3 regions of the Mesorhizobium sp. M0833 genome follow, and region 2 is predicted to be linked to each of the others. Evidence: predicted binding sites of a transcription regulator. Region 2 holds the regulator's gene; each other region holds the start of a gene.
The links. Region 2 encodes LexA, which represses DNA repair genes until DNA is damaged. Its sites were predicted from a motif close to TGTTCNNNNTGTGTTCNG; they were not measured.
Positions count from the first base shown of each region.

Region 1: the regulator LexA is predicted to act here: its motif matches at 2,024-2,041, upstream of uvrA (excinuclease ABC subunit UvrA).
Region 3: the regulator LexA is predicted to act here: its motif matches at 2,183-2,200, upstream of NKH98_RS10710 (ImuA family protein).

Region 1 covers NZ_JAMYOQ010000024.1:32,207-36,143, forward strand. The annotation lists gene NKH98_RS23815 (SRPBCC family protein) at 1-456, shown strand, start outside; gene NKH98_RS23820 (ATP-dependent Clp protease proteolytic subunit) at 482-1,087, shown strand; gene NKH98_RS23825 (hypothetical protein) at 1,186-1,482, shown strand; gene uvrA (excinuclease ABC subunit UvrA) at 2,191-3,937, shown strand, end outside.
Region 2 covers NZ_JAMYOQ010000013.1:46,033-49,969, reverse strand. The annotation lists gene NKH98_RS16705 (hormone-sensitive lipase) at 1-398, opposite strand, end outside; gene kynU (kynureninase) at 495-1,742, opposite strand; gene lexA (transcriptional repressor LexA) at 2,190-2,924, shown strand; gene NKH98_RS16690 (ComEC/Rec2 family competence protein) at 2,918-3,937, opposite strand, start outside.
Region 3 covers NZ_JAMYOQ010000007.1:147,864-151,800, reverse strand. The annotation lists gene NKH98_RS10730 (DUF4153 domain-containing protein) at 1-60, opposite strand, end outside; partial or broken gene NKH98_RS10725 (HpcH/HpaI aldolase/citrate lyase family protein) at 342-1,218, shown strand; gene NKH98_RS10720 (DUF1737 domain-containing protein) at 1,247-1,453, shown strand; gene NKH98_RS10715 (metallopeptidase family protein) at 1,618-2,040, opposite strand; gene NKH98_RS10710 (ImuA family protein) at 2,224-3,282, shown strand; gene NKH98_RS10705 (DUF6504 family protein) at 3,224-3,937, shown strand, end outside.

The DNA.
Region 1 (3,937 bases), on a different contig from region 2:
GAGCCGCCGGAAAAAGTGTGGCGGGCGCTGACAGTGCCGGACCTGCTCGCGGCCTGGATGATGCCAAACGACATTGAACCAAAGGTCGGCAACCGCTTTGCCTTTAAAGCGCCGGATGCGCCGATCGAGTGCGAAATCCTCGACGCGGATCCCGGACGGCTGCTGCGCTATTCCTGGCGGGAGCGGCCGGCGCCCGACGATACGCAGGTGCCGCCCGACAGCCCGGTGGACAGCCCAATGAACGATAGCCCAGTGGACAGCATCGTCACCTTTACGCTCGACCGCACCGTTTCCGGCGGCACACATCTGCGCATCGTCCATGATGGTTTTGCTCGGGCAGCAGTGCCGGAGATCGCGATGGCAGGCGCCGGTTGCCGACTTTCGTTTGAAGCGCGTACTCCCAAGTACAAGCAGATCGCCGCAAACACCCCGCGCCTCTTTATGCGCGCGGCCTGAACGACGACAGTCAAAGGAGATAACGATGAGCGGCCTTGCCAATTTGGTGCCGATGGTGATCGAGCAATCGAGTCGCGGCGAACGTGCCTTCGATATATTTTCGCGGCTGCTGCGCGAGCGCATCGTCTTCATCAACGGGCCGATCGACGACGGCACCTCGGCGCTGGTCTGCGCCCAGCTTCTGTCGCTGGAATCCGACAATCCCGACAAGGAGGTCTCGCTCTACATCAACTCGCCGGGTGGCGTGGTGACCAGCGGTTTCGCCATCTACGATACGATGCAGTATATCAGCTGCCCGGTCTCCACCGTTTGTATGGGCTTCGCCGCCTCGATGGCCTCGTTTCTCCTGATGGCGGGCACGCCAGGGCGGCGTATCGCGCTACCCAACACCAGCATCGTGCTGCATCAGCCTCTCGGCGGTTTCCAGGGCCAAGCCTCCGATATCCAGCGCCATGCCGAGGGCATCCTTCGCACCAAGCGGCGCATGACCGATCTCTACGCCCACCATTGCGGCCGCACCTACGAAGAAGTGGAACGCACGCTCGACCGCGACTTTTTCATGACCGCCCAGGAGGCCAAGGATTGGGGACTCGTCGACCATGTTTTCGACACTCGCAAGCAGGCCGCATGAACGAGCCGGGCCGGCGGACGGAACCGAGGCGGTTGATCGCCCGCAATTTCAGCGCCATCGATCTGGTCTTGCCGCCATCACGGCACTATAGTGCGGCGATGACCGCCAGCCGTTCATCCAGCCTGTTATGCCTTGCTATCGCTACTGTGGCCGGCACCAACATGCTGGTGGACATGGCATTTGCCCAAGATAATTCGACGTCTTCGCAAAAGGGCGCCCTGCCCGGCGTGACCAGCGACTATCGCATCGCCGAGCCAGCGCCGCAGCCTGAGCCCGACGACGCGGTTCCAAGCAGCGGCAACGGCACGTTCAAGATCGGCGATACCGACGTTCGCATTTCCGGCAGCATAACCATCGATGTCGCTACCGGCGGGATCAGGCCCCCCAGCCGGTAAGTTCGCCTGGCATGCACCACAAATGTGCGCTTCAAACGAATAGCCCCGTCATTGCTTGTGCAATTGACGGGGCTTCTTGGATCTAAAATCCAAATTGCCGGGAGTGTACTGCCGGCTTTTTATTTCGGATGCTTCGCGGCGTTCAGCCGACGATCCGACTAGCAGTCTCTGATTGTTGTGGGGATCGGCAGGTCAACGTTGGCAGGTAGCGCAAAACGCCTGGCCTAGCCACTTATACCTGCCGCGGCTCCAGCGACACGTGGAGCCTCAAGGAACTGTCCGGTGGAGTCATGCCTCTGCTCTCCTTCTGTTCGTTGCGACTGTCGTCGTCGAAGCGCTCATCGCATAACCCGCGGCGTCTCGCAGGCTAGCCCCAGGCCGCGAGGCCATCGAAAGACGGCCGGCTTCGTTGACGTTTGGACTCTGCCCCCGTGACAGGTGGACGTCAACCTTGAATGGCCGATTACCGAAAAATGTGATCGCGAGACGCTTTGTGAACCCCGGGTGAACCCAGCCGCACGGGCAGCTTTTGTCAGGAGCGTGTTCGGCCTTTGTTCTTTCCGCTTGCCCGTTCGCGCGAAAGGCGGTTAAACGCTTTGGTCGAGAGTTGTGGCGTCTCTCGAAAAGGCGGCGAAATTACCTACATAGGGGATGGTCGGGAAAACCCGCCCATCCCACGAATTCCAGATTCTGAGGCGGCGACCGGCGATGGCCGACCATAAATATCTCTCCATTCGCGGGGCACGCGAACACAATCTGAAGAATGTCGATCTCGACCTGCCGCGTGACAGCCTGATCGTCATGACCGGCCTGTCGGGGTCAGGCAAGTCGTCGCTTGCCTTCGATACCATCTATGCCGAGGGCCAGCGCCGCTATGTCGAGAGCCTTTCGGCCTATGCACGACAATTCCTCGAAATGATGCAGAAGCCGGACGTCGACCAGATCGACGGCCTGTCGCCAGCCATCTCCATCGAGCAGAAGACCACCTCGAAGAATCCACGTTCGACTGTCGGCACCGTCACCGAGATCTACGATTATATGCGGCTTTTGTTCGCCCGCGTCGGTGTACCCTATTCGCCGGCCACCGGCCTGCCGATCGAGAGCCAGACGGTCTCGCAGATGGTCGACCGGGTGCTTGCAGTCGAGGAAGGCACCCGGCTGTTCATCCTGGCGCCGATGGTGCGCGGCCGCAAAGGCGAGTACCGCAAGGAACTGCTGGAGCTGCAGAAGAAGGGTTTTCAGCGCGTCAAGGTCGATGGCGTCTTCTACGAGATCGCCGACGTGCCGGCGCTGGACAAGAAGTACAAGCATGACATCGACGTTGTCGTCGACCGCATCGTCGTGCGCGGCGATCTGGCGACGCGGCTCGCCGATTCCATCGAGACCGCGCTGAAACTTGCAGACGGACTGGCGGTAGCGGAATTTGCCGACAGGCCGCTCGACGCCAGCCAGACCGGCGAGGATTCGGTCAACAAATCGAAGAACGAGACGCATGAACGCATGCTGTTCTCGGAAAAGTTCGCCTGCCCGGTATCCGGTTTCACCATTCCCGAGATCGAGCCCAGGCTATTCTCCTTCAACAATCCGTTCGGCGCCTGCCCGACCTGCGATGGGCTCGGCAGCCAACGCGCCATCGACGCCAGCCTGGTCGTGCCCGACGAGAATGTCTCGCTGCGCGCCGGCGCCGTCAGCCCTTGGGCGAAATCGACGTCGCCCTATTATGCGCAAACGCTGGAAGCGCTGGGCGTTGCCTACGGCTTCAAGCTCGGCGACAAGTTCAAGGATCTGAGCGAAGAGGCAAAGCAAGCCATCCTGCACGGCACCGGCGAGCGCGAAATCACCTTCCACTACGATGACGGCCTGCGCTCCTACAAGACGACCAAGACCTTCGAGGGCGTCATCCCCAACCTCGAGCGCCGCTGGAAGGAAACCGAATCCGCCTGGATGCGCGAGGAGATCGAGCGCTTCATGTCGGCCACGCCCTGCCCGGCCTGCCGCGGCTATCGGCTGAAGCCCGAGGCGCTCGCGGTCAAGATCGCCGGCAAGCACATTGGCGAGGTCACCGAGCTGTCGATCCGCAAGGCCGACCAGTGGTTCACCGATCTGCCCGCTTCGCTCAACGACAAGCAGAACGAGATTGCGGTGCGCGTGCTCAAGGAAATCCGCGAGCGGCTGCGCTTCCTCAACGATGTCGGGCTCGATTATCTGACGCTGTCGCGCAACTCCGGCACGCTGTCAGGCGGCGAGAGCCAGCGCATCCGTCTTGCCTCGCAGATCGGCTCCGGCCTGACCGGCGTACTTTACGTGCTGGACGAGCCGTCGATCGGTCTGCACCAGCGCGACAATGCCCGCCTGCTCGATACGCTGAAGCATCTGCGCGACATCGGCAACACAGTGATTGTCGTCGAGCATGACGAGGACGCCATCCTGCACGCCGACTATGTCGTCGATATCG
Region 2 (3,937 bases):
ATCGCCGCCGCCTTGCCTATCGCCGCGCCGACTTCCTTGACGATGCTGCCAATGCGTATCTGCGGACAGAGCGTGTAGGACGGCATGGCAACTGCATAGCCGCGATCAACAGCGCCCGCGGCAAGATGTGACCAGAAACTCTTGTCGAATGCCATCCAGTAGCCGCCATGGACGAACACCACGACCCCCTTCGGCTTGGTGGCCGGCAGGAAAAGATCGAACCGGTTGCGTGGGTTATCGCCATAGGCCAGGTCGAGCCGCGCCCTGCCCTCGGTCGAAAGCGCCTCGCGGAAAACCTGCGCGGGCTCGACCCAGGCCGCCGGCCAGCGATCGCTGCCGGCTATGTTGGCGCCGTTGGCATAGGCGTTGTCCCAATCGGCAATGTGACGTTCGAACACCCGGCGCCCTCCCTTGCAATATGGCCTTGCAACCTAGCCGCGAGCATCGCGCGGCGCGTCGTCGCCAGCCTCACGATTCCAGCTCTCGCATGAATCTCAAGTGACAGCCGCCTTGATGGCGAAGCGCGCATCCTTCCACGCACCGGTGCGCAGGATGTCCTCAAGCACTTCGACGGTCTGCCAGACATCGGCATAGCCGACATAGAGCGGGGTGAAGCCGAAGCGCATGGTCGATGGCGCGCGAAAATCGCCGATCACGCCACGTTCGATCAGCGCGCGCATGATCTGATAGCCATGCTCATGCATGAATGAAATCTGGCTGCCGCGTTTTTCCCCATCGCGCGTGCTTTCGAGCGTTAGCCCGTAAGCGCCGCACTTTGCCTCGACAAGCTCGATGAACAGATCGGCCAGTGCGATGCTCTTCTTGCGCACCGCAGTCATGTCGACATCGTCCCAGATGTCGAGCGCGCCCTTCAGCGTGCGCATCGAAAGGATCGGCTGGGTGCCGCACAGAAACCGGCGGATGCCGGTGCCGGCCGCATAGCCTGGCTCGAAGGCGAAGGGCCGTGCATGGCCCCACCAGCCGGTGAGCGGCTGCTGGATATCGGAAAGATGCCGCTCAGCCGCATAGATGAAGGCAGGCGCGCCCGGGCCGCCATTCAGATATTTATAGGTGCAGCCAACGGCAAAATCGGCGTTGGCTTTGTCGAGTTCGACTGGCATCGCGCCGGCGGTGTGGCAGAGATCCCAGACGATCATCGCCCCGGCTTCCTGGGCCCTGCGCGTCAGCGCCGGCATGTCGCGCAGTTCGCCCGATTTGTAGTTGACGTGGTTGACCAGCACCACGGCGGTGCGTTCGTCGATCAGCTCCTCAATGGTCGGCGCGTCGACCCCCGAGAGGTGCAGCAGCGCATCTTTTCGCGTCGAAACCACACCCTCCGCCATGTAGAGGTCTGTCGGAAAACTATCGCCCTCGGCGACGATGGCCTGCCGCTCCGGTCGCATGGCCATGGCTGCGTGCAACAGCTTGTAGATGTTGACCGACGTCGTGTCGCAGACCACCGTCTGGCCGGCCGCGGCGCCGATCAGGCGCCCGAGCTGGTCGCCAAGTTCAAGCGGCATGTTGAACCAGCCGGCCGTGTTCCATGCGCGGATGAGATCATGCGACCATTCTTCGGTCGCGGCCTTGTACAGTTCATCGAAAGCGGCACGTGAAGCAGCTCCTAGCGAATTGCCGTCGAGATAGATCACTCCTTGCGGCAGCACAAAGCGGTCACGTATCGCGCGCAGCGGATCCGCGGCATCCATCGCCTTTACGGCCACGAGATCGGGAATTCCCGTCATGATTTGCCTGCTCCCCCAAAATCCAACGCAACGCCGGACACGCATCAACTGTTCTTCCATTACCGGGTAGCGCGTAGCAAGGCTCCACCGGCGAGAAGCAGCCTGACTAGGCGGTGGAAACCGGGACTTAACCCCGAGGTTGGCGCTTTGAGTTCGTTTCGTTCACGGTGCATTGACCAAACCGCACATTCGATAGGGGTTCACTTCCGTGCCCTTTGCCGGCGGACGGCCGATGCCAATGCGCCCTTCCGGGACGCCAGAAGGGCGCAAACGAAAGCAGAATCAAGGCGATGAGGCTCGCGGCGGCGAAAATACGGTACGCCGGTAGGGGACGTCGTTTGTTTCCCGAGCCTTAACGTATTCATTAAACTTTAAACAGTTGCGGAACACAACTGGAACAGATAGTGTCTGTTCTGGGTTTGTTTTCTGATTCTGTTGGGGGTCGCTATGCTGACACGCAAACAACACGAACTGCTTATGTTCATCCACGAAAGGTTGAAGGAAAGCGGTATCCCACCTTCCTTCGACGAGATGAAGGAAGCGCTCGACCTGGCTTCCAAATCCGGAATCCACCGACTGATTACGGCGCTGGAGGAGCGCGGCTTCATTCGCCGTTTGCCCAACCGGGCCCGTGCGCTGGAGGTACTACGCCTGCCTGACTCGATCGCCCCCGGCCTCAATGCGGCACGCAAGTTCTCGCCGAGTGTCATCCAGGGCAGTCTTGGGCAAGGTGCCCCTCGGCAGGGCAAGCCGACATCGTCGCGCGTCCCTGCAGCCGGCAATGACGACGATGTCGTCGCCGCCGTTTCGATCCCGGTAATGGGCCGCATCGCCGCTGGTGTGCCGATCGATGCTATCCAGCACCAGACGCATTCGATTTCGGTGCCGCCGGATATGATCATGGGCGGCGAGCATTATGCGCTCGAGGTCAAAGGCGATTCGATGATCGAGGCTGGCATTTTCGACGGCGACACGGTGATCATCCGCAACGCCGATACGGCGAGCCCCGGTGAGATCGTGGTGGCCCTGGTCGACGAGGAGGAAGCGACGCTGAAGCGGTTCCGCCGCAAGGGCGCCTCGATCGCCCTGGAGGCCGCCAATCCGGCCTACGAGACGCGCATCTTCGGACCAGACAGGGTCAAGGTGCAGGGCAAGCTCGTTGGGCTGATCCGCCGCTACTGAGTTGCGCCCTTGGTGCCGGCTTTTGGATTGTCGGCCCTGCGGTATGGCGGCAGGCCGCGCGCCGGGCGTGAAAATTTCCGCTGCACGTGCCAAGGCCGGTATGATTTTTCGACGGCGAAGCGGATTTCGGCGCGTGTTGCCGCTTGTGGATCGAAATAGACGGCCGCACTTCCCGCGCGCGCCAGTTGCCGTTTGGTGACGACGAGGACCAGCCGGTCGTAGTAGCAAGGATTATGGGCTGTGGCGTCGTCGATGACGATCAAGCTGGCGAAGGCGCAGGCTGGCCGTGCGGTATCGCGGTCCTTGGCTTGCGCAATGATCGCGCCGGATGGATGCCTGGCGAGGCAGAGACCGTCCGTGCAAATGAACGGCATGCCCGGCGGTAGGTCGGCCGGATCGGCAATGTCGAATTGCGGATCGTTCTTTCCAGGTGTTTCCGGCGCGACGATAGCCTCTGATGTGAGCGCGCGTTTCCAGTTGTCGATGGTGAACTCATTCGGGCGTGCCCGGTTGACCGCGAGCTCACCGCTGCCGATCGGCAGCGCGACCAGCCGTGCGTCCTCCGAGATCAATACGTCGGGTACGCGCGTCTGCGTTGTCGTTAGCAAGCCGGCGAGCGCAAAAGGAAGTGCCGCGAGCCGCAACCAGGTCGTCGCCATGCTGGCAATGACGAGGGCGATCGTCACCAAAAGGACAGATCTCAGCGAAATCAGTCCGACCGCATCGATCGGCGAGCGCTCGGAGATCCACCCGGACAGGGCGATCATCGCCGTCAGCCCCTTGCCCATCACGTAGAGGAAAGGCCCATCCGCGCCGAACGGCATCGCCAGCGCGCTGAGCACGGCGAAGGGCATGACGACCAGTGAGACGATAGGCATGATGGCCAGATTGGCGAACAGGCTGAGCGGCGCTACGCGCTGGAAATGCCATATGGCGAAAAGCGCCGTGGCGCTCCCTGCAATGATCGAGGTCATCGCCAGGCCGCCCATGCCCAGCAGGACCTTTCGAGTGGC
Region 3 (3,937 bases), on a different contig from region 2:
CAGGACGGCAACGCCGAAGCGGCTGCAATAGCTCGGCGCCGCCGAGAGGAATACTGTCATGATCGGGCTTTCTCGGCGGCTTTGATGCGGCCGGTGGGCAGGGATTTGCGGACGAAAGGGAGGAGGGTTGCCAAAGTCTGGGGCGGATCGACGAGCCACCAGCTTTCGCGGCGAAGCCGATACGGCACGGACCAACGGGAGTTCGTTTGCTCTTGCATGCCGCCCTTGTCGCATTCTGCCGGGTGGCAAGCGGGGCAGAGACGAGGAGATTTTCCGAAATTACGTGCAGTTTTTATGCACGGCTTGCCTCGGCTGGCTGCAGGCGGCATAGATCGAACATGATCACCGAAAGCTACCGCCCGCGCCGCTCGGTGCTTTACGTCCCGACCTCGAACGACAAAGCATTGGCCAAGATCCCGTCGCTGACCTGCGATGCCGTCGTCATCGATCTCGAGGACGCCGTCGCCCCGGCCGATAAACTTTCCGCGCGCGAGAAACTGGCGGCGATTTTCGCCGGCCGTTCCAACCGGGGCTGCGAGATGGTGGTGCGCATCAATGCGCTGTCGAGCGAATGGGGCGCCGACGATCTGCTGGCTGCGGCAAAATGCACGCCCGACGCCATCCTGCTGCCCAAGGTCGACACGCCGCGCGACATCCTCGAGGCCGGCGACGTGCTAGACGACAATTTTATCGCGGACGAGGTCAAGCTGTGGGCGATGATCGAGACGCCCAAGGCGCTGCTCAATATCGGGCCGATCGCCGAGCTCGGCCGCGACCCTGCCTCGCGCCTGGTTTGTTTCGTTGCCGGAACGAACGACCTGGTCAAGGACACCGGCATTCTCGCCACGCCCGATCGGCGCTATCTCGTGCCATGGCTGATGCAAATGGTGCTCGCGGCGCGTGCCGGCGGCCTCGACCTGCTCGATGGCGTCTTCAATGATTTTCGCGATATGGACGGGTTTGCGCGCGAGTGCACGGAAGCCGCCGCCATGGGTTTTGACGGCAAGTCGCTGATCCATCCAGCCCAGATCGAGGCGGCGAACCGCTTTTGCACCGACGCCTGACGCATTGGCCGAGGCGCGCGCGATCAAGGAAGCCTTCGCGCTTGCCGAAAATGCCGGCAAGGCGGTGATTGCGCTGAACGGAAAAATGGTCGAGCGGCTGCATCTGGCGCAGGCCGAAAAACTGCTGGCGAAGGCCGCCGCTGTTCGCGCATGATTATCGTAACTGACAACAGGATTGAAGAATGAAACTCTACCGCTTTCTGTCCGGCCCGGACGATGCCAGTTTCTGCCACAAGGTGACGGCGGCGCTGAACAAGGGCTGGCACCTGTTCGGCTCACCGACCTATGCCTATGACAAGGAAGCGAAAACCATGCGCTGTGGCCAGGCGGTGGTGAAGGACATCGAGGGCCAGGAATACGGCCCCGACACCAAGCTCAGCGATTTGTAAGCTTTGCAAAAGCGCCGAAGCAGGGTGTGTTGAGATTCAGGTCAGGCCGCGCCGAGAATGGTGGTTTCCGAGAACCGGAGCGGAGCGTACTTTTGGGTACGTGAGCACCGGAAGCGCAGGAAACCGCCGTTCGCAGGCCGGCATCACCTGAATATCAGCACATCCTACTCCGCTGCCTCTTCGATCTTCTCCATATCGTCGTCCGACAGGCCGAAATGGTGGCCGATCTCGTGGATCAGCACATGGGTGACGATGTCGCCCAGCGTTTCCTCGTTCTCGGCCCAGTAGTCGAGGATGGCGCGACGATAGAGCGTGATGCGGTTCGGCCCCTCGCCGGTCTGCGGATTCCAGCGCTCGGCGATGCCGCGCCCCTCGAACAGCCCCAACAGGTCGAAGGGCGTTTCCAGCGAAAGGTCGTCCATGATCTCGTCGGTCGGGAATTCGGCGATCTGAATGACGATCTCGCCGGTCAACTTGCGAAAGTCTTCCGGCAGATGGGCATAGGCCTCCAGCGCCAGGAGCTCGATTTCCTCCATCGTTGGCGAAAGCTGGTCGTGCCAGATGCGTGTTTGGTAGATGCGAGCCATGCTTTGTCCTTTGATCCCGGCATATAGGCTTTCGGGCCGGACTCGGCAAATGGCCGGGCTGGGGTGACCGTGCCACGCCCCTACTAGAGGAATAAATTCCCCATGACTCCGCTTGACTCTTTGGCCGGCCTCTGGAATCTATAGGAACATAACAGGAACAATTGTGAGTGGAAGCTGACCGTCATGGCGACAAGCGCCGTGGCGCGGGAGACTGTTTTTGCCCTGCGCCGCCAGATCGCGAAGATCGAGGGAACGCTGTCCGAGCGTCTGGAGGCGTCGGCCGGCGCAGCCCCCGTTGATGCGGATGTCAGCCCCCAGACTCTGACATTGCCTCGAAATCTAACTATTGTCCGGCGCGGCCTCGCCGTGACTTCGCAGGATGCGTTTTTGTCCACCGGCGCCGAGCGCCTCGACGCTGCGCTGAGCGGTGGCCTGCCGAAGTCGGCGCTGAGCGAGTTTCATGGCGCCGCGACGCGCGATGCCGGGGCCGTCGCCGGCTTTGTGCTCGCGCTCGTCAGCCTGATCCTCAGCCAGGGCCCGCGACTGCCGGTGCTGTGGATCGGCACATCCGAGGTTTTCCGCGAGGCCGGCTTCCCTTACGCCAGGGGGCTTCACGCCTTTTTCGGCATCGAGCCGGAGCAATTGCTGTTTTCCGAGGCGCCAAGGCTGCTCGATGCGCTGTGGGTCGCCGAGGAGGCTGCCCGGATGACGGCGCTGGCCGCTGTCATCCTCGAAATCCGCGGCAGCCCGCAGCGGCTGGATCTCACCGCGACGCGGCGGCTGCACGCCCGGGCGCAGAGTGCCGGCCGGCCGCTGTTCCTGCTGCGCCAGGCCGGCGAGCCCGAGCCGACGGCAGCGCCCGTCCGCCTCATCCTGTCGGCGGCACCGGCGGCAGCGCGCCAGACAATCGCCGGGCCGCTCGCCGGCTCGATCGGCCGGCCCGCCTTCACCGTCGCCATCGGCAAGAGCCGCACGGCCTTGCCCGGACAATTCACACTGGAGTGGAACCCCGATGAACGCATATTCGAAGAAAGACGGGGCGAGCAACGAAGGTCTCAGGAATCGGCCCCAGAGCGGCCAAAGAATCCTGTCCCTATGGTTTCCGCATCTCGCCGCCGAGAGGATCCTGCGGCAGCGTCTGGGGCGGTCCTGGCGTTCCCGGCCGTCGGATCACCTGCCGCTGGTGATCAGCCATCGCCAAGGGAACGCCCAGCGCATCGCCGCCCTAGACGAACGGGCTGAGGCGCTTAATCTGAAACGCGGCATGGGCATAGCCGACGCATGCGCCATGCATCCCTCGATCGACATCGTGGAGGCCGATCCGGAGGCCGACCGGCGCCTGCTCGAAGGCCTCGCCGACTGGTGCGACCGCTATACCCCGCTGGTGGCGCTCGACGGGACCGACGGCCTCTATCTCGACGTCACCGGCTGCACCCATCTTTTCGGCGGCGAACGGTCCATGCTGGACGATATCCTGTCGCGTTTTTTCCATCAGGGCTTCGATGTCCGCGCCGGGCTTGCCGCCACGCCTGGTGCTGCCTGGGCGGCGGCGCGGTTTGCCGGCGACCGCATCGTGCCCGATGGCGAGGAGGAAGCGCTTCTCGCGCCCATGCCGCTGGCGGCGCTGCGCATCGACCCGGAGGTCCGCGCCAGCCTCGAGAGCGTCGGCCTGCGCACGGCCGGCGCCGTCATGGCAGCACCGCGCGCGCCGCTGGCCCGCCGCTTCGGCGCATCGCTGCTCTTGCGTCTCGACCAGGCGCTTGGCCGCCTCGACGAAGCCGTGTCGCCGCGCCTGCCGGTGGCACCGCTTTCGGTCGAGCGTCATCTTGCCGAGCCGATTATGTTGACCGAGGACATCGAGCGGCTGACCGGCATGCTGGCGGCCACCTTGAAGAGC